3 regions of the Kribbella endophytica genome follow, and region 2 is predicted to be linked to each of the others. Evidence: riboswitches for the same ligand, from Rfam matches in the RefSeq annotation. Region 2 holds a riboswitch; each other region holds the start of a gene.
What was found. A riboswitch is a leader RNA that binds a small molecule or an ion and turns the genes downstream of it on or off. The one in region 2 is predicted to bind glycine.
Positions count from the first base shown of each region.

Region 1: another riboswitch for glycine. It lies ahead of gcvP (aminomethyl-transferring glycine dehydrogenase); the one in region 2 lies ahead of gcvP (aminomethyl-transferring glycine dehydrogenase).
Region 3: another riboswitch for glycine. It lies ahead of ACYVIO_RS02990 (L-serine ammonia-lyase); the one in region 2 lies ahead of gcvP (aminomethyl-transferring glycine dehydrogenase).

Region 1 is NZ_BAAGUR010000002.1:1,236,962-1,243,125, reverse strand. It holds gene ACYVIO_RS24260 (pyridoxal phosphate-dependent decarboxylase family protein) at 1-186, opposite strand, end outside; gene ACYVIO_RS24255 (serine hydrolase domain-containing protein) at 270-1,571, opposite strand; gene gcvP (aminomethyl-transferring glycine dehydrogenase) at 1,568-4,423, opposite strand; glycine riboswitch at 4,500-4,591, opposite strand; gene ACYVIO_RS24245 (dihydrodipicolinate synthase family protein) at 4,607-5,494, opposite strand; gene ACYVIO_RS24240 (MerR family transcriptional regulator) at 5,545-6,162, opposite strand.
Region 2 is NZ_BAAGUR010000001.1:3,582,152-3,588,315, reverse strand. It holds gene gcvP (aminomethyl-transferring glycine dehydrogenase) at 1-1,793, opposite strand, end outside; glycine riboswitch at 1,839-1,940, opposite strand; glycine riboswitch at 1,941-2,033, opposite strand; gene ACYVIO_RS17220 (mandelate racemase/muconate lactonizing enzyme family protein) at 2,116-3,168, opposite strand; gene ACYVIO_RS17215 (helix-turn-helix transcriptional regulator) at 3,197-4,255, opposite strand; gene ACYVIO_RS17210 (VOC family protein) at 4,343-4,768, shown strand; gene ACYVIO_RS17205 (carboxymuconolactone decarboxylase family protein) at 4,850-5,323, shown strand; gene ACYVIO_RS17200 (GNAT family N-acetyltransferase) at 6,031-6,164, opposite strand, start outside.
Region 3 is NZ_BAAGUR010000001.1:617,462-623,625, reverse strand. It holds gene ACYVIO_RS03010 (S1 family peptidase) at 1-384, opposite strand, end outside; gene ACYVIO_RS03005 (alpha/beta hydrolase) at 585-2,045, opposite strand; gene ACYVIO_RS03000 (DUF3817 domain-containing protein) at 2,146-2,478, shown strand; gene ACYVIO_RS02995 (hypothetical protein) at 2,480-3,409, opposite strand; glycine riboswitch at 3,547-3,640, shown strand; gene ACYVIO_RS02990 (L-serine ammonia-lyase) at 3,719-5,092, shown strand; gene ACYVIO_RS02985 (alpha/beta fold hydrolase) at 5,054-5,737, opposite strand; gene ACYVIO_RS02980 (hypothetical protein) at 5,857-6,164, shown strand, end outside.

The DNA of each region.
Region 1 (6,164 bases), on a different contig from region 2:
CGACGGCACCCGCGGCTCCCCCAGCATCTCCGCCGTTCGTCGCAACACGTCCGCGGGCAGGCCGGCCGGCAACGGCCCGCGTTCCCGATCCACTACCGTGGACGCCAACGGCCACCGCACTTCGTGCGGGCCGTACGGCGCCCGGACCGATGAGCTCAACGGTGCGAGACCCACTTGCTGCGACATCCAGCGACTCCAGGAAAAGTTGTTGAGTAAGGCAACCCTTACTTAGGTAGCCCTAACCTACTTCTCCTGCAGGTGATGTCAATTCACCGCCCGTACGGCGCGCGGGTGAGGATGAACGTCGCGATGTTGAGTTCGGTGATCGAGCCGGCCTCGTCGCGGACGACCCGCAGCTTTTCACCGGCGAAGTAGCCGTCCCGGCCTTGGTAGAGGTCGGGACCCAACGGCGAGAAACGGCACGTGAGAGCGCCGCTCAACTGGAGGATGCAACCGCTGACCGACATGGTGACAGGGGTGTTCCCCCAGTACCAGTGGCCGAGCAGCTCCTCGCCCTCCGAGAGTTCGGGCTCGGGGACCCACTCCTGGGGCAGCCACGGCTCGTGGGTCATCGCGACCCGCATCAGATCGATCGGGACCGAGGCGCACTTGCCGTACGTCGCGTTGGCGAGCGCGACGGCACCGATGCGCCGGGCGCGGTCGAAGAACAGGCCCGCGATGAACCCGGGCATCGAGCCCGTGTGGCCGGCGAACAGGAACGGATCGTCGGCCTGCAACCGAAGCCCCAGCCCGTACGCCGCGTTCAGCGCCTCGCGCGGATCGGCCGACGCGGGCGTCGCCATCTCCTCGACGCTCTCGCGACTCAGCACCTCGGGGACCGGATCGATCCAGAAGCACGCGTACCGCGCCAGGTCCTCGATCGTGCTCCACAGTTGCCCGGCCGGAGCCATCGCCATCGAGTCGTACGCCGGTTCTTCACAGAGCCGGCCACTGAACGGATGCACCGAAAAACCCCGAGCCGCCGGGTCCTCCGGGAAGTACGTCGTACGCCGCATCTCCAGCGGCAACAGAATCCGATCGCGGACCAGCTCGATCCAGGAAGCACCGCGCAACCGCGAGACGACCTCACCGAGCAGCCCGTACCCGAGGTTCGAGTAGTGGTACCGCTGATCCGGTCCGCCGGCCGCCTGCGACTCGTCCATCGCCGCGGTCAGCGCCTCGAACGAAACACCCGGATTGCGTTCCCACCAAGGCCCTTCGGGCTCGGCGTTCATGCCGCCGGAGTGCGACAGCAGGTGCCGGATCGTCAGGTCGCCGAACGCGACCCCCGGCAGATGCTTGCCCACGGCATCGTTCAGCGCGAGCAGCCCGTCGTCGCGGCACTGCATCACCAGCACCGCGGTCAGCGTCTTCGTGATCGAGCCGATCCGATACTGCCGCTCCGGACCGGGCAACCCGCCGTCGGCGGTCGCGAACTGCCCCCGCGAACCGGTCCACACCAGCGCGCCGTCGCGCACCACACCGGCCGTGATCGACGGCAGCTTCCATTCACTCTGGGCCGCTGCCACCTCGGCGTACAAGGCGGCAGCGGTGTCAGGGCGCAAGGTCACTCAAAGGCCTCCGGGGAAGGGCAGGAGCAGATCAGGTTGCGGTCGCCGTACGCGCCGTCGATGCGGCGGACCGGCGGCCAGTACTTCGTGGTCCGGTCGACCGACTGCGGGAACGCGGCCTCCTCGCGGGTGTAGGCGTGCTCCCACTTGTCGTTGATCACCGCGGACGCCGTGTGCGGCGCGTTGACCAGCGGGTTGTCGTCGGCCGGCCACTCGCCCGCGGCGACCCGGTCGACCTCGTGCCTGATCGCGATCATCGCGTCGATGAAGCGGTCCAGCTCGCCCAGGTCCTCGGACTCGGTCGGCTCGACCATCAGCGTGCCGGGCACCGGGAACGACATCGTCGGCGCGTGGAAGCCGTAGTCGATCAGCCGCTTCGCGACGTCGTCGACGGTGACGCCGGTCTCCTTGGTCATCGGCCGCAGGTCGAGGATGCACTCGTGCGCAACCAGGCCGTTCTCGCCGGTGTAGAGCACCGGGAACGCGTTCTCGAGCCGCTTGGCGACGTAGTTCGCGGTCAGGACGGCGGCCTTGGTCGCCGAGGTCAGACCCTCCGCGCCCATCATCCGGATGTAGGCCCAGGAGATCGCCAGCACGCCGGCCGAGCCGAACGGCGCCGCCGAGATCGGGCCGACGCCGGAGTCCGGACCGGCCTGGCCCAGAAGCGGGTGGTTCGGCAGGTACGGCGCCAGGTGCGCGGCGACCGCGACCGGACCGACACCCGGGCCACCGCCGCCGTGCGGGATGCAGAAGGTCTTGTGCAGGTTCAGGTGCGAGACGTCGCCGCCGAACTCGCCCGGCTTGGCCAGGCCGAGCAGGGCGTTCAGGTTCGCGCCGTCGACGTACACCTGGCCGCCGTGGTCGTGCACGATCTGGCAGACCTCGGTCACGCTCTCCTCGTACACGCCGTGCGTGGACGGGTAGGTGATCATGATCGCGGCCAGCTTGTCCGCGTGCTCGGTCGCCTTGGCCCGCAGGTCGTCCAGGTCGATGGTGCCGTCATCGTTGCCCTTGACAACAACAACCTTCATCCCGGCCATCACCGCGGAGGCGGCGTTGGTGCCGTGCGCCGACGACGGGATGAGGCAGACGTTGCGCTCCTCGTTTCCCTCGGCCCGGTGGTAGCCGCGGATCGCCAGCAGGCCCGCGAGCTCGCCCTGCGACCCGGCGTTCGGCTGGATCGAGACCTTGGCGTAGCCGGTCACCTCGGCCAGCCAGCGCTCCAGCTGGCCGATCAGCTTCACGTACCCGGCCGCGTCCTCGATCGGCGCGAACGGGTGCACGTCGGCGAACTCGGGCCAGGTGACCGCTTCCATCTCGGTGGTCGCGTTCAGCTTCATCGTGCACGAGCCGAGCGGGATCATGCCGCGGTCGAGCGCGTAGTCGTAGTCGGACAGCTTGCGCAGGTAGCGCAGCATCGCGGTCTCGGACCGGTGCGTGTTGAAGACCGGGTGGGTCAGGAAGTCCGACGTCCGGACGACGGCCTCGGACAGGTTGCCACCGGCCAGCGATGCGTCGTACCGGACGCCGAACGAGCTGCAGACCAGGCCGAGCGCGGCAGCGTCGGTCTTCTCGTCGCAGGAGATGCCGACGTGGTCCGCGTCGACGAGACGCAGCCAGATCCCGTTCTGCCGGGCGGTGTCGACGACGTCGGCGGCGCGGCCGGGGACACGCGCCAGGACGGTGTCGAAGAACTGCTCGTGCACGACCTCGACGCCACCGGCGCGCAGCGACGCGGCCAGGCTGTCGGCGTTGGTGTGGACGCGCTCGGCGATCGCCTTCAGCCCGTCGGGGCCGTGGTAGACGGCGTACATCGACGCGACGACGGCGAGCAGGACCTGCGCCGTACAGATATTGGAGGTCGCCTTCTCACGACGGATGTGCTGCTCACGGGTCTGCAGGGCCAGCCGGTACGCCGGGGCGCCGTCGGCGTCGACCGAGACGCCGACGAGGCGACCGGGCAACGACCGCTCGAGGCCGGCCCGGACCGACATGAAGCCGGCGTGCGGTCCGCCGTAGAACAGCGGTACGCCGAAGCGCTGCGACGAGCCGATGACGATGTCGGCGCCGGCCTCACCCGGTGCCTCGAGCAACGTCAGCGCGAGCAGGTCGGAGGCGACGGCCACCAGCGTCTCGCGCTCGTGCGCGGCGGTGACCAGCGGCTTGAGGTCGCGGACGACGCCGCCGGAGCCCGGGTACTGGACCAGGAAGCCGAAGAAGTCGCCGTCCGGCAGGCCGTCGGTGGTGTCCGCGACGACGACCTCGATGCCGAGCGCCTCGGCGCGGGTCTCGACGACCGCGATCGTCTGCGCGAAGCAGTCGGCGTCGACGAGGAAGCGGTTGCTCTTGGACTTGCGGTTGGATCGGAGCGCCAGGGTCATCGCCTCGGCGGCGGCGGTGCCCTCGTCGAGCAGCGACGCGTTCGCGGTCGGCAGGCCGGTCAGGTCCGACACGGCGGTCTGGAAGTTCAGCAGCGCCTCGAGCCGGCCCTGGGAGATCTCCGGCTGGTACGGCGTGTAGGCCGTGTACCAGGCCGGGTTCTCGACCAGGCGGCGGACGATCACCGACGGGGTGAACGTGCCGTAGTAGCCCTGGCCGATCATCGAGGTGGCCACGGTGTTGCGGGCGGCCAGCTGACGGAGCTCGGTCAGCGCGTCGACCTCGGAGGCCGGCTCGGGCAGCCGCAGCGGCTCGGTCGAGCGGATCGAGGCCGGTACGGCGGCGTCGACGAGCGCGTCGACGTCGGCGTACCCGAGGGTCTGCACCATCCGGGCGACCTCGTCGGCGCGCGGACCGATGTGACGGTCGGCGAAGGTCGCCGAAATCTGTGGGGAGATGTCGTGCTCAGTCATGAGTGGAGGCTCCGTTGCTGACAGGTCTGCCGGTGGCCTCCCCCTCTGTCACGCGGCGAGCGCGCTTCAGAGTCGCCTGCGGCACCCGGTCCATGGGCCTGAGAGGTTCCGGGGAGGAATTGCCCCTTCGGCGCCCAGGCGAACCTGGGACTCTCCCGAGTGCTGTGTACGGCAACCCCGAGGTTACCAGTTGCCCTCGTCGAGTTCCGGCAGCAGCCGCCGCGCGGTCACCCGCGCGGGTCCGACCAGTTCCGGATCGGCGAAGGCCATCGGCCAGCGCATGCGCGTCCCGGCGTCGGCCCAGCCGCCGACCGCGGCGAGGAACTTGTCGAGCGCGGGGTTCGACAGGCCTCGGGCCTGCAGCGGCGCGATGTGCTGGGCGAAGAACTCCGCGATCCGCCGTTCGACGTCGAGTGCCGCCTGGTGGTCGGTCTCGACCAGCTCGTACCACCTGACGGAACCGGTCGGCGAGAGCGCGGCGACGTTCGAGTAGCTGCCGTCCGCGCCGAGCGGCGTCATGCTCGCGAGGAAGTGACCGGGGACGAAGAGCGACAGGCCGGAGTCGCGCGCTCGGGAGAACCACTCCGCGTCTCCCCCGGCACTCTTCAGCCCGATCAACGTCGGTACGGCGCGCGCCAGGTCGGCGAGTTGCCGGGGCCCGACCTGCGTCTTCGCGTGCGGCGGGTTGTAGAGCACGAGCGGTACGCCGCCCGCCGTCTCGGCGACGCGGTCGAGGAATGTCAGCGCCTCGCCGGCGTTCAGCGGCAGCCAGTCGGGCAGGATCACCTGGATCGCGGAAGGACGAAGCGCGGCGGCCCGTCGTACGCGATCGAGCTGGAGCTGAGCCGAGGGGTGGCTCGCTCCGATCTGGAACGGGAGGTCGGTGCCCGCGGCGAGGAGGGCGTTGATCCGGTCGTACTCGTCCTCGGTCAGGGTCTGGAACTCCCCCGCCGTACCGTGCACGTACAGACCGTCCAGCCCCGCCTTGGTCAGGTGGTCGAGCTGGGTCTCGAGGCGGGCGAAGTCGATCGTGTCGTCGGCGTCGAGGGGTAACAACAAAGTCGCCCACACACCACGCAAGGTCTCCGCGGTGAGTGGGCGCACTGTTTGCTGTGGGTGGTTCAGCCGGTCATCCGGGCGCGGCGGCGAGCGGCGAGCTCGTCGTTCGCGTGCGAGCCGGACTCGTCGTCGCTGCCGTCGGCGCGCTCGGTCGGCAGCTCGGACAGCGAACCCTCGACCTCGCGCCAGACACCACCGAGGGCGATGCCGAACACTCCCTGGCCGCCGGCCAGCAGATCGATCACCTCGTCGGGCGAGGTGCACATGTAGACCGAGGCGCCGTCACTCATCAGCGTGATCTGGGTCAGGTCGTCGATGCCGCGCTTGCTCAGGTGGGCGATCGCGGTCCGGATCTGCTGCAGCGAGATGCCGGCGTCGAGCAGCCGCTTGATCACCTTGAGCAGAAGAACGTCGCGGAAGCCGTAGAGCCGCTGCGTGCCCGAGCCGGTGGCCGGGCGGACCGACGGCGACACCAGGCCGGTGCGGGCCCAGTAGTCGAGCTGACGGTAAGTGATGCCCGCGGCCGCGCAGGCCGTCGGGCCGCGGAAGCCGACATCCTCCGGCATCGGGCGCAGGTCGTCGTCGAAGAGCAGGCCCTGCACCCCCGCTGCGGCAGCCGCGTCGGCGTGTGCCTCCGACGCCGACTGCGCCGTCAGATCAGTGTCGCCGGTGCGTGTCACGC
Region 2 (6,164 bases):
GACATGCCGGCCAGTACGGCGGACGCCGCGTTGGTGCCGTGCGCGGACGCCGGGATCAGGCAGACCGTGCGCTGGTCGTCGCCGCGGGACAGGTGGTAGCCGCGGATCGCGAGCAGGCCGGCCAGCTCGCCCTGCGATCCGGCGTTCGGCTGGACCGAGACTTCGTCGTACCCGGTGATCTCGGCGAGGTTCGCCTCGAGCTCGGCGATCAGCTCACGCCAGCCCGCCGTCTGGGAGTCCGGTGCGAACGGGTGGATCGAGGCGAACTCCGGCCAGGAGATCGCCTCCATCTCGGCGGTCGCGTTGAGCTTCATCGTGCAGGAGCCGAGCGGGATCATCGTGCGGTCCAGCGCGAGATCGCGGTCGGAGAGCTTGCGGACGTAGCGCAGGAGCTGGGTCTCGGAGCGGTGCGTGTTGAACACGGGGTGCTGGAGGTATTCCGAGGTCCGCTGCGTCGTTAGCTCGAAACCTTCCAAGTCATCGTTGCCCGAGGCACCGAAGACTCCCAGCACGTCCCGCACGATCTGGGCCGTTGTCGTCTCGTCGACCGAGATCCCGATCAGGTCGTCGTCGATGTGTCGCAGGTTGATGCCCTCGGCCTCGGCTTTCGCGATGAACTGCTGGGCACGGCCTTGGGTGCTGACGGTGATCGTGTCGAAGAAACTCGTGTGCAGGACGTCGAACCCGGCTTTGGACAGCGCTGCGGCCAGGGTCTTGGCATGGCCGTGGACGGTCTCCGCGATCGCCTTCAGGCCGTCCGGCCCGTGGTAGACGGCGTACATCGAGGCCACGACGGCGAGCAGGGCCTGCGCGGTGCAGATGTTCGACGTCGCCTTCTCGCGGCGGATGTGCTGCTCGCGGGTCTGCAGCGCCAGCCGGTACGCCGTACGGCCTGCGTCGTCCTTCGAGACGCCGACGAGGCGACCGGGCAACGATCGTTCGAGGTTCTTGCGGACGGCGATGTACGCCGCGTGCGGGCCGCCGTAGAAGAGCGGGACGCCGAAGCGCTGCGTCGAGCCGACGGCGATGTCCGCGCCCTGCTCGCCGGGCGGGACGATCAGGGTCAGCGCGAGCAGGTCGGCGGCGACGGTGACCATCGCCTTGCGCTCGTGCGCGGCCGCGATCACGGCGGAGTGGTCCCGGACGCGGCCGGAGACACCGGGCTGCTGGAGGACGACACCGTTGAGGTCGCCCTCGGGCAGGCCCCGGGACAGGTCGGCGACCTCGACCTCGAGACCGAGCGCCTCGGCCCGGCTCCGGACCAGCTCGATTGTTTGCGGCAGGCAATCAGCGTCGAGGACCGTCTTGCCGTCGTTCTTGTTGGAGCGGCGCATCAGCAGGACGGCCTCGACGACCGCGGTCGCCTCGTCCAGCAGCGACGCGTTCGCGACCGGCAGCGCGACCAGGTCCTGGACCATGGTCTGGAAGTTGAGCAGCGCCTCGAGCCGGCCCTGCGAGATCTCCGGCTGGTACGGCGTGTAGGCGGTGTACCAGGCCGGTGCCTCGAGGATGTTGCGGCGGATCACCGGCGGGGTGATCGTGTCGTAGTAGCCCTGGCCGATCAGCTGGACGGCCGGCTTGTTCAGCGCGGCGATCCGCCGCAGCTCGGCCAGGACCTCGGCCTCGCTCAGCGCCTCGCCGAGCGCGAGCGGCTTGTCCTGCCGGATCGACGCCGGGACGGCCATCTCGACCAGGTTGTCGACGCTGTCGTACCCGACGTCCTTGAGCATCCGCTCGACGTCGGCCGCCCGGCGCACGCCGAGGTGCCGGTCGGTGAAGGGTGAACCCGCCATGAGGAACTCCAGAATCCGGGTGGCACGCGCCACGAGATCGGGGTTCCTCCCCGCTCTGTATCGGACCTGAGAGTTTCCGCGCGGCCGTCGTACGGGCCTCGCTTGCACCGTCGGTGAGCCGGACGTCCGGCTGCTTTCCAGAGTTGCCTGACCGCGGCGGTACGGGGGCCTGAGAGATTCCCGGGGAGGATTTGCTCCTACGGCACCTGCACGGCGGCAGAATTCTCCCGCCGCGGATCAACAGCGTGTTCAGTTGTCGGTCGCACCTTAAGCGGGGCGCGGCCGGGCGCGCAAGGCCGGTGGTGCTGACAGCGCACGGGCCTCAGGTCAGTGTCAGGCCGAATCCGGGGCGGTCCGGGACGGTCAGATTGCCGTCCTCCCAGCGGTACGCACTGGTGTCGACACCGTCCGTCGTACCGGGCACGCCCTCGACCGTCGGGACGTTGCCGAGGCCCGCGGCCAGCTGTGCGGCGTACAGGGTCTTGAGCGGTAGTCCCCAGGCGTGCGGCGACGCCTGGCAGGTGATCCGCGGCATCACCTCGCGCCAGCTGGTCAGGCCGAACGACACCACGTCCATCAGCAGTACGTCGATGTCGCCGTTGGCCGCGATCTCCAGGAGGGGCTCGAGGTCCGGGTCGGACTCTCCCTCGGCGATCAGGGTCTGCGTCCCCTGCAGGTGCTTCTTGAGCCTCGCCAGATCGGCCGCGTCGTCGAGGAACGGTTCCTCGACCCAGTACAGGTCACAGTCCGCGACCGCCTCCAGATAGGTGATGAACCCGTCGCAGTCGTACCCGTCGTTGGCGTCCACCAGGATCCCGTGCTCCGGGTACGCCGCGCGCACGGCCCGCGTCACCTCGATGTCGCGCGCGTCGCCCTCGGCGCGTTCCATCCAGCGGTTTCCGCGCCCGATCTTCAGCTTGAACGCGCGATAGCCCGCCGCGTCGTCGGCCGCGCAGTGCGCCAGTACGGCGTCCACTCCGCTGGGCTCATCATCGAGGTCCGCGAAGTAGATCGCCCCGTCGTAAATCGGGATCGTCCGGGCGCCCTGGCTGCCGAGCATTGCGTGCACCGGCAGATCCAGGATCTGTCCCGCCAGGTCGTGCAACGCGAAGTCGAGCCCGCGCAGGCCGGGCTCCCTGACTCCCGTTGCCGGATCGATCAACTCGCCCACCGACCGCCCGACCACATCCTCGGGGATCGGCCCGGCCGCAAGGCCCCAGCCGGTCTTGCCCGTGTCGGTGTGCAGGATCACGACGTCGTCGACGCCGCCGTTCCCATGGCTCCCGAGCCGGGCGTTCCGCCCGATGGTCCGCGGATAACGGGACTGGATCGTCGAGTGTTCCACCCGGTGGACGAAGTGGTGGTCCAACGTCATCTGGACTCCTCAGCGTGGGGTTCCTTGCCTAGTCTGCTGCGTTGACCGCCCGCGCAAACCTCGTGGCCCAATCCTTCGCCGCCACGGCGAGTTCCGGCGGACCGACCACGCGGAATTCGGTGCCGAGGGCACCGAGTGAGAACAGCGGGCCGTCGAGCGAGTCCGTCTCCATCAGGACTCGGGAGCTTGTCGGCGTGACGACCTGGACCTCGGCCCAGCGGCCGAAGTGCGCTGCGACTGCCTCGGCCGGCGCCTCGGCGACCACCTCTACGGCGTACCGGCCTTGCTGTGTTCCGCCCCGGACGTTGGCGCGGACGAACTCCGTGACGTCGTCGTACGGGAGAGGGCGCGGGCCGTACGACGTACCGGCGCCTTCGGCGGCGGTGATGCGGTCGATGCGGAAGGTCCGCCAGTCGTGGCGCTCGAGGTCGTAGGCGACCAGGTACCAGCGGCGGCCGAGCGGGACGAGGTGGTAGGGCTCGACCTCGCGCTGCGTTCGCTTGGCGTCGATCGCGCGGTAGCGGAGGCGGATCCGCTCGGAGTCGCGGCAGGCGAGGGCGAGGGTGGTGAGGATCTCGTGGTCGAGCGGGGGTGTGCCCCAGGGGGCTGTGGTCGGGTTGAGGGCCGGGTTCGTGGTTGTGGTCAGGGCCGGGGTCGCGGTTGCGTTCGGTTTCGGGTTCGCGGTTGCGGTCAGGTTCGGGTTCGGGTTCGGGTTCGTGGTCGGGGTTGCCGCGCGGACCGCGTTCAAGCGGGCGCGCAGCCGGCGGGGCATCACCTGGACGATCTTGGTCAGCGCGCGCAACGCCGCCTGGTCGTCGAGGTGCGACTGGACGGCGATCGCGAGCGCCATCGCCTCGTCGTCGTCCACCACCAGCGGCGGCAGGGACGCGCCGGGCGCCAGGGCGTAGCCGCCGTCGACGCCCGGGTTCGCGTCGACCGGGTAGCCCAGCTCCCGCAGCCGCTCGACGTCGCGCCGCAGCGTGCGGGGCGACACCTCGAGTCGCTCGGCCAGCAACGGGCCCGGCCAGTACCGACGCGCCTGCAGCAAGGACAGCAGCCGCAGCGTGCGGGAACTCGTGTTCGCCATGCGTCGAGTCTCGCTCGGATTGCGGTCAGGAAGTGGCCGCGATGCTTCCTAGCGTGGGTGGCACACCGAGCTTCGAGGAGAACAACGATGTCCGTCACCACCACCACACACCTCAACTTCCGTGGCCAGGCCCGCGCCGCGCTGGAGTTCTACCGAACCGTCTTCGGCGGCGAGATCGCGCTGGTCACCTACGGCGACGCGGGCCAGGCGCAGGACCCGGCCGCCGCCGACCAGATCATGTGGGGCCAGGTCCAGGGCGGCCAGGGGATTCACGTGATGGCGTACGACGTACCGGCGTGGATGCAGTACGAGCCCGGCGTGAACGCGGTCTTCGTGTCCCTGCGCGGTACCGACGCCGACGAGCTCACGGCGTACTGGAAGGAACTGGCCGACGGCGCGGACGTCGTCCAGGACCTCGGCCCGGCCGCCTGGTCGCCGCTCTACGGAATGCTGAAGGACCGTTTCGGGGTGGTCTGGGTCCTCGACCTGGCCGTCGCGCCGCAGGAGACCTGAGTCACACGGCGGCCATGTCACAACCGGGTGGGTGCCGTCTGTCAGAGGGGTAACAGACGAAAACCCCTGGAGGAGATCCTGATGGATGCCCGTATCGACCTTCACAGCAACGCGCTGGCCGGGAAGGTTCTCAAGTACGTGAACTCGGCCGGACGGGCGGTCGACGGCTCGACCCTGCCGCTGGCGACCCAGGAACTGGTCCGGCTGCGCTGCAGCCAGATCAACGGCTGCGGGTTCTGCACCGACATGCATTTCAAGGACGCCATCGCCGCCGGCGAAACCGCCCAACGCCTCAACCTCGTCGCAGCGTGGCGCGAAGCCACGGTCTTCACCGAGGCCGAGCGCGCCGCCCTGGAACTCGCCGAAGAAGGCACCCGAATCGCCGACGCCGCCGGCGGCGTCCCCGACGAGGTCTGGTCCAACGCCGCCAAGCACTACACCGAGGACGAGTTGGTCGCCCTCATCTCCGTGATCGCCATCATCAACACCTACAACCGAATCAACGTCATCGTGCAGCAGCCCGCCGGAGCGTACGAGCCCGGCATGTTCGGCTGATCTTCCGTACGACGCAACGGCCTGCAGGCAACTTCCGGGCGCCCGCAGGCCGTTGGCATGCCCACCCGCTGGCGCGCGCCGTCCGCGCGCCGCTGACCCTCCCCACCCACCGGTGCGCGCCGTCCGCGCGCCGCTCTTCCGTACGACGCAACGGCCTGCAGGCAACTTCCGGGCGCCCGCAGGCCGTTGGCATGCCCACCCGCTGGCGCGCGCCGTCCGCGCGCCGCTGACCTCTCCACCCACTGGTGCGCACCACCCGCGCACCGCTGACCTCCCCACCCGCTGGGTGCGCGCCATCCGCAGGCGTTTCCGGCGCCTGCGGACCGCCGCCGCGTGGGCGCCGGTGTGAGCGCGGCGCACGTGTGAGCGGGGTGGAGCACAGCGCGGGGATGAGCACAGCGCGGGGATGAGCACAGCGCGGGGATGAGCACAGCGCGGGGATGAGCACAGCGCGGGGATGAGCACAGCGCGGGGATGAGCACAGCGCGGGGGTGAGCACAGCGCGCCGTCGCCGGAGGCGACTGGCGCTTCGGGGCGGCCGGCCTCTCCCCCGACCTTGCCTCACCCTCAGAAGCCTGCCCGGCACCGCGGGGCGCGGTAGCGGGGCGGTGGAGTGCGACCCGCCGTCGCCGGAGGCGACTGGTGGCTCGGGGCGAACGGCTCTCTCCCGCCCCTTGTACTCACCACCAGAAGCTTGCTCGGGACCGTCAGGTGGTGGGGATGGTGAAGTTGATGAGAGGGCCGTCGCGTTCGGTGGGGGCGGTGGGCCAGCGGCGGCGGATGAGGCGGAGGGTTCGGTCGTTGGCTGCGCTGACGACGAGGAGGAGTTGGCGGGCGCCGG
Region 3 (6,164 bases), 3.0 Mb from region 2:
CGGGGTCAGGCCGTTCGCGTTGGCGGCGTCCGCGGCGGCGGTGGTGTGGACGTTCACGACCAGCCGGCGGGCCGAGTCGAAGAACGCGCCGTCGAGGCCGGGCTCGGCCTTGGCGGCACGGGACGCCTTGGCCAGTTGGGCTTTGACGGTGTCGAGCGCGTCGGCCTTGGTGTGCTCGGCGTCGAGCCGGAGCTTGGCGTCGGACGCCGGGACGCCCCAGCTCTTGCCGAGGACGTCGTACACGCCGTCGACCGGCTCGGGAGTGGGCGCACTGCTGGCGGACTGGATCGGCGCCAGGGCGGCGGCGCCGAGTCCGAGGGCCAGAGCAGCTCCGACCAGGGTTTTGCGGAACTGTCGGGGACGGGGCGGCGAAACAAAGGACATGGTCACATCCGGTTCCTCTGGGTGGCCTTGCCTCACAGGGCCACGGTGAGGGAATCGTTGGGGCTACGGACGATGACCACAAGGGAACGGACGGTAATGGTTGCCTCGGGCAGGGGCGGTCAAGGGAAAGCCTTCGGGTGAACGAACGATCACCCCCTGTCGACCACTGGTCGACCGAGGGTGATCCTTCGTAGACCGGTTCAGCTCGTCGGGTCGACCGCCGCGCAACTCGTTCCGCGGCGCGGTACGTCGAGCGCGACCAGGTAGTCGTCGACCGTTGCCTCCATGCACGGACTCGTCGTGTAGCTGCCGTGCCCCCAACCGCGGTACGTGGCCAGTACGCCGTCGCGGCCGAGCTGGCGGGCGACGCTCCTGGCCCCGGGGTAGCCGGTCGCGGGATCGTGCAGGCTGTTGATCAGCAGCGCCGGCGTCCGCAGGTCGTACCGCTTCGGATCGCGCTGCGGGTTGGGCGCCTTCGGGAGACCGAGGCAGGTCGTCACGGCCAGCAGTTGGCCGGGGTAGCGCAGGTCCTCGTTGTCCCGCGCCAGCCGGCGCAGGTGTCCGGCGTACTCGCGGAAGTCGCGGACCGGCAGGCTGAAGTCGCGGCAGAACGTCACGAACGCGAAGCTCGCGAGTCCGGTCGGGACCGGCGGCTGCTCGGTCGGCGGCGCGCTCTTGTCCAGCTTGGCGAGCAGGCCGGCCAGCTTGGCCCAGTCCGGTCCGTAGAAGGTCCGGAACGTCACGAAGCTCAGCTGGAACGGGGCGATCGGGTACGACGGGCGCTGCGGATCCGGGAGCTCGCCGCGGTCGGCGCGGGCGAGGAGCCGGTCCCAGAGGGCGTGGATGTCCTGGCCGTGCAGGGCGCAGGTCGTTGCCGTCGTACACCACTTCACGAACTCGTCGAACGAGTCCTGACCCGCCCAGGCCTGCTCGTCGAGGAACTCGCCGGTCGTCGCGCGGCCGTGGTCGAAGACGCTCTCGAGCACCAGCGCGCGTACTCGCTGCGGGTAGCGCTGGGCGTATTGCTGGCCGACCAACGTGCCGTACGAGCTGCCGTGGAAGGAGATCCGTTGCTCACCCAGGGCAGCGCGGATCGCGTCGACGTCGCGCACGGTCTGCAGGGTGTCGAGGTGGTCGTAGACCGGGCCTGTGTTCTTGCGGCAGTCCGTGGCCAGGTCGTGGTTGTACTTGATGGTCGCGTCGAAATCGCTCTGGCTCTTGAGGATCGGCGAGGGTTGGCGCGCGAGGAGTGCGGCCGAGCACTTCACCGCGTTGCTGCGGGCAACACCGCGCGGGTCGAAGCTGACGACGTCGAAGCGGTCCTCGAGCTGCTGACTGAACCTGCTCATACCGGTGCGGATCCGTTCGACGCCGGAGTCGCCTGGCCCGCCGGGGCCGAACACCAGTACGCCGACGCGCTCGCCTTGAGCCTTCCGCCGGGCGACGGCGAGCTCGAAGGTGCCGTCGCCTGGCTTGTTCCAGTCGATCGGCACGGTCAGCGTCGCGCACTCGGAGCCGGGGAGGAGGGCGATGTCCTCGGGGGTGTCGCCGGGCTCGGGTTGGCAAGCTGCCCAGTCGACGGACGGCGCCGCGGCAGCCGGCACAGTCAACGTTGCCAGTACGGCGGCCGCGGCCGCACACCAAACAATGGGTCTCTTCATTGGGACGATCTTTCGCCGCGCCGACCCTGAGCGGCATCCGGTGGCGACCCGGAGGGAACCCGGGAGCGGGTTGGGTGGGGTTGTTAGGGTCACTGGTCTGATGACCGAGACTGTTGCAGCCGTGGACGCGCCGGCTGGTTCGAAGCATGCGACCTGGTTCCGGGTGGTGGCGATCGCCGAGGCGATCTCCTGGACCGGGCTGCTGATCGGGATGCTGTTCAAGTACGTGCTGTCGGACAACGAGATCGGCGTCCAGATCTTCGGGCCGATCCACGGCGGGATCTTCGTCGCCTACGTGCTGACCGTCGCGGTCGTCCGTAAGCCGCTGCGCTGGACCTGGACGACCACGCTGCTCGCGCTGGCCGCCAGCATCCCGCCGCTGTTCACCTGGTTCTTCGAGCTGTGGGCAGCCCGCACCAACCGCCTCGGCTGACTCACCGGCCGCAGCCGCGGCAGGGCCGGCGCGTCCGGAGGTAGTAGCCGTACGTCGCGGCGAGCAGTCCCGCGCCCCAGAGCACGTAGGCCGGGACGGCGACCCAGAAGAACGCCTCGGGCAGGTCGATGTCCCCGAAGATCGGCTCGTGCTGCAGCACTGCCGCGAACATCTGGAGCAGTCCGACGCCGAAGTACGCCGTGATGCCGGCGCCGAGTCCGCCGCCGGGGAGCAGCAGCATCCAGCGCGGGAAGATCCGGCTGGCGCGGGTGACCAGTAGGAGCGGGAGCAGGAGGCCGGCGAGCAGGAAACCGGTCTCGAAGAGGATCACCGCCGAGCCCGCGTCGTACGGCGTGCTGCCGAACCCGACGACCGCCTGAGCCGCCAGGCGGATGAGGCAGCCTGCTGCGGCGACGGCTGCTCCGGCGATGGCCCAGCGGGGTGTGGACGTCACCGGTCGGCGGCTGCCGCTGCAGCGCAGGCAGGACGGGTCGAGCTGTCGTTGCCTGGCCAGAGCGGTCGCCGCGAGCAGTGCCGCGCCAGTGAGGCCGCCGAGGCGGCTGAGTAGACCGAGTGGGTCGAAGGGGATGCCGAGGCCGGGCAGTACGGCGGCGACGACGTCGAGCAGCGCGAAGCCGCACACGGCGACCCAGCCGGCGGCTGCTGCCCAGGTGAGCCCGATGGTCACCCGCGACACCGGCAGCACGAGCAGAGCCGCGCTCAGCACGCAGAACGCGAGCGAGAGCCAGTAGGAGATCAGCAGGTCGCTCCCGGGCAGCTCCCAGTCCGGTGCGTGCCCAGTGGCGAACCACAACCGCACCAGCCCGTACGCCGCCGCGTGCCCGGCTGAGACGAGAGGTGCCCAGCGCATCCACCGCGGCGTCGTCGTCTCGCCCGGTGCGTGGTCGTGCGGATGCGTGCTCGTCGTCATGTGTTCAGCTTGTGGTGGTGGTGCTTCCGAGGGATCCCCCGTGCGGGGGAACGCTCTCCCTCTGTGGAGTGCACGGCCGGATTGACGGGGAGCGCGGGTCCGCCGTACCGTCGCGACCGTCAGCACCACACGCCGCATGAACCCGTGCGGGAGAGACCCGGGCACCGACCCGGGCGCCGTAGGAGCAACTCTCCCCAAGAATCTCTCAGGCACCCTCACCGCACGGGCGAGGCACCTCTGGAAGACAGCACGTCTGACAGAGCGGGGAGGCACACCGATCGGTCAACGACGACCGGAAGGAACCTCCAGATGGCGATCAGCGTTTTCGACCTGTTCAGTATCGGGATCGGCCCGTCGAGCTCCCACACCGTGGGACCGATGCGCGCGGCCCGGACCTTCGCCGTCGGCCTCGCCGCCGACGGCCTGCTCACCCGGACGACGGCCGTCGAGTCGCAGCTGTTCGGCTCGCTCGGCGCGACCGGGCACGGGCACGGCAGCAACAAGGCCGTCATGCTCGGACTCGAGGGCGAGGACCCCGAGACCGTCGACACCCGCTCGGTCGAGGGGCGCGTCGAGGCGATCCGCGCGGCCAAGACGCTGCGGCTGGCCGGCGGGCACGAGATCGCGTTCGACGAGAACTCCCAGCTGGTGATGCACCGCCGCAAGGCGCTGCCGTACCACCCGAACGGGATGACCTTCGTCGCCCGCGACGCCGAGGGCGTCGTACTGCGTGAACGGACGTACTACTCGGTCGGTGGCGGGTTCGTCGTCGACGAGGACGCGGCGGCCGGTGACCGGATCGTCCCGGACCGGACGCCGCTGAAGTACCCGTTCCTGTCGGGCGCCGAGCTGCTCGACCGGTGCCGCGAGTCCGGGCTGCCGATCAGCGAGGTGATGCTCGCCAACGAGCTGGCCTGGCGGACCGAGTCCGAGATCCGCGAGGGCCTGCTGCACATCTGGCAGGTCATGCAGGACTGCGTCGACGAGGGCTGCGAGACCGAGGGCGTCCTGCCCGGCGGCCTCAAGGTCCCGCGCCGCGCGCACGGCCTGCACCAGAAGCTGAGCAGCGACAAGTGGTCGGTCGACCCGCTCAAGGTGATGGACTGGGTGAACCTGTTCGCGCTCGCCGTGAACGAGCAGAACGCCTCCGGCGGCCGGATCGTCACCGCGCCGACGAACGGTGCCGCGGGCATCATTCCCGCCGTACTGCACTACTACCGCCGCTTCGTCCCGGGGGCGACCGAGGACGGCACGGTCCGGTTCCTGCTGGCGGCCGCCGCGATCGGCGTGCTCTACAAGGAGAACGCGTCGATCTCCGGCGCCGAGGTCGGCTGTCAGGGCGAGGTCGGGTCGGCCTGCTCGATGGCTGCCGCCGGGCTGTGCGAGGTGCTCGGCGGGACGCCGGAGCAGGTCGAGAACGCGGCCGAGATCGCGATGGAGCACAACCTCGGCCTGACCTGCGACCCGGTCGGCGGGCTGGTCCAGATCCCGTGCATCGAGCGGAACGCGATGGCCTCGGTGAAGGCGATCAACGCGGCCCGGATGGCGATGCACGGGGACGGGGTGCACGTGGTCACGCTGGACAAGGTGATCAAGACGATGCGCGAGACCGGCGCCGACATGAAGGTCAAGTACAAGGAGACGTCACGAGGCGGCCTGGCCGTCAACGTGATCGAGTGCTGACGGGTCCTCCACGTGGGCGTTGTGGCCGAGGCCCGGCAGCGTGACGACGCGGTCGTGCAGGGCGGCGAGCTCGGTGTCGGTGTTCATCGGGTCGAGTTCGCCACGCGCCAGTACGACGTGCGCCTGGGCGTCGCGGACGAGACGGGCCATGTTGGGCGCGCCGACGCCGAACGCCTTGTTGTCGAGCGCGAGACGCCAGCGGCCGTCGACCCGCAGCAGGCCGTGGCCGACGGCCTTGCTCGCGGGATCGACCAGACCCTGGAGTCCTGAGACCTTCAGGTAGCGCTCGGCGGCGGCCTCGCGGGTGTCGAACCAGGCGACCGGTTTGGCGGCGAGGGCGGCGGTCCGGGCCAGGTCCTCGTCGGACCAGGTCACCTTCACGCCGAGGGCGATCACGCGGTCCACGCGCACGCCGTACCGGCCGCTGGCGAGCTCGAGGGCGATCACGCCGCCGAGCGAGTGGCCGACGACTGTTGTCAGTTCGCTGGGCAGGTCTTGGGCGACGGCGGCGGTGATCGACTCGAAGCTGTAGCTGTCGAGCGGGTCGGCCGTGCCGTGGCCGGGCAGGTCGGGGGTGAGTTCGCCCGGCCACCCGTCCCAGACCCGGCGGGTCGCGCCGAGGCCGTGCAGCAGGAGGTTTGTCATGGCTAGAGGCTGGCACGGTCACCGGCCGGTCGCTCGGCGTCGTGGCGCGTTGCAGATTCGGTGAATATCGTTCCAAGACCTGTTTGAAACGTGTGAACACCCGCTACTGTGCCGGAACTGTGAGTCTGTTCTCCGAGGAAGAACAGGCAGCATCGCGCCGGACCTCGCTGAGGAGCAAGAGGGTTCGCCGTACCGCCGCCTGCATCGCCCTGCCCATCGGTCTGTACGCCGCCCTGGCTGTCGTGGGCCTGCTGCCGCTGCCCGGCGCAGGCGACCCCGACACGGTCACGCCGGTCGCCGGCCTGCCGATCGTCGGTCCCGCCGACCAGAACTACCCGCGCGTCGAGGGGGATCCGCGGCCGGAGGTGACGCCGACGCCGCCGGTCTCGATCGAGTCGGACGGGGTCGGCCGGAGTGACGCCCAGCC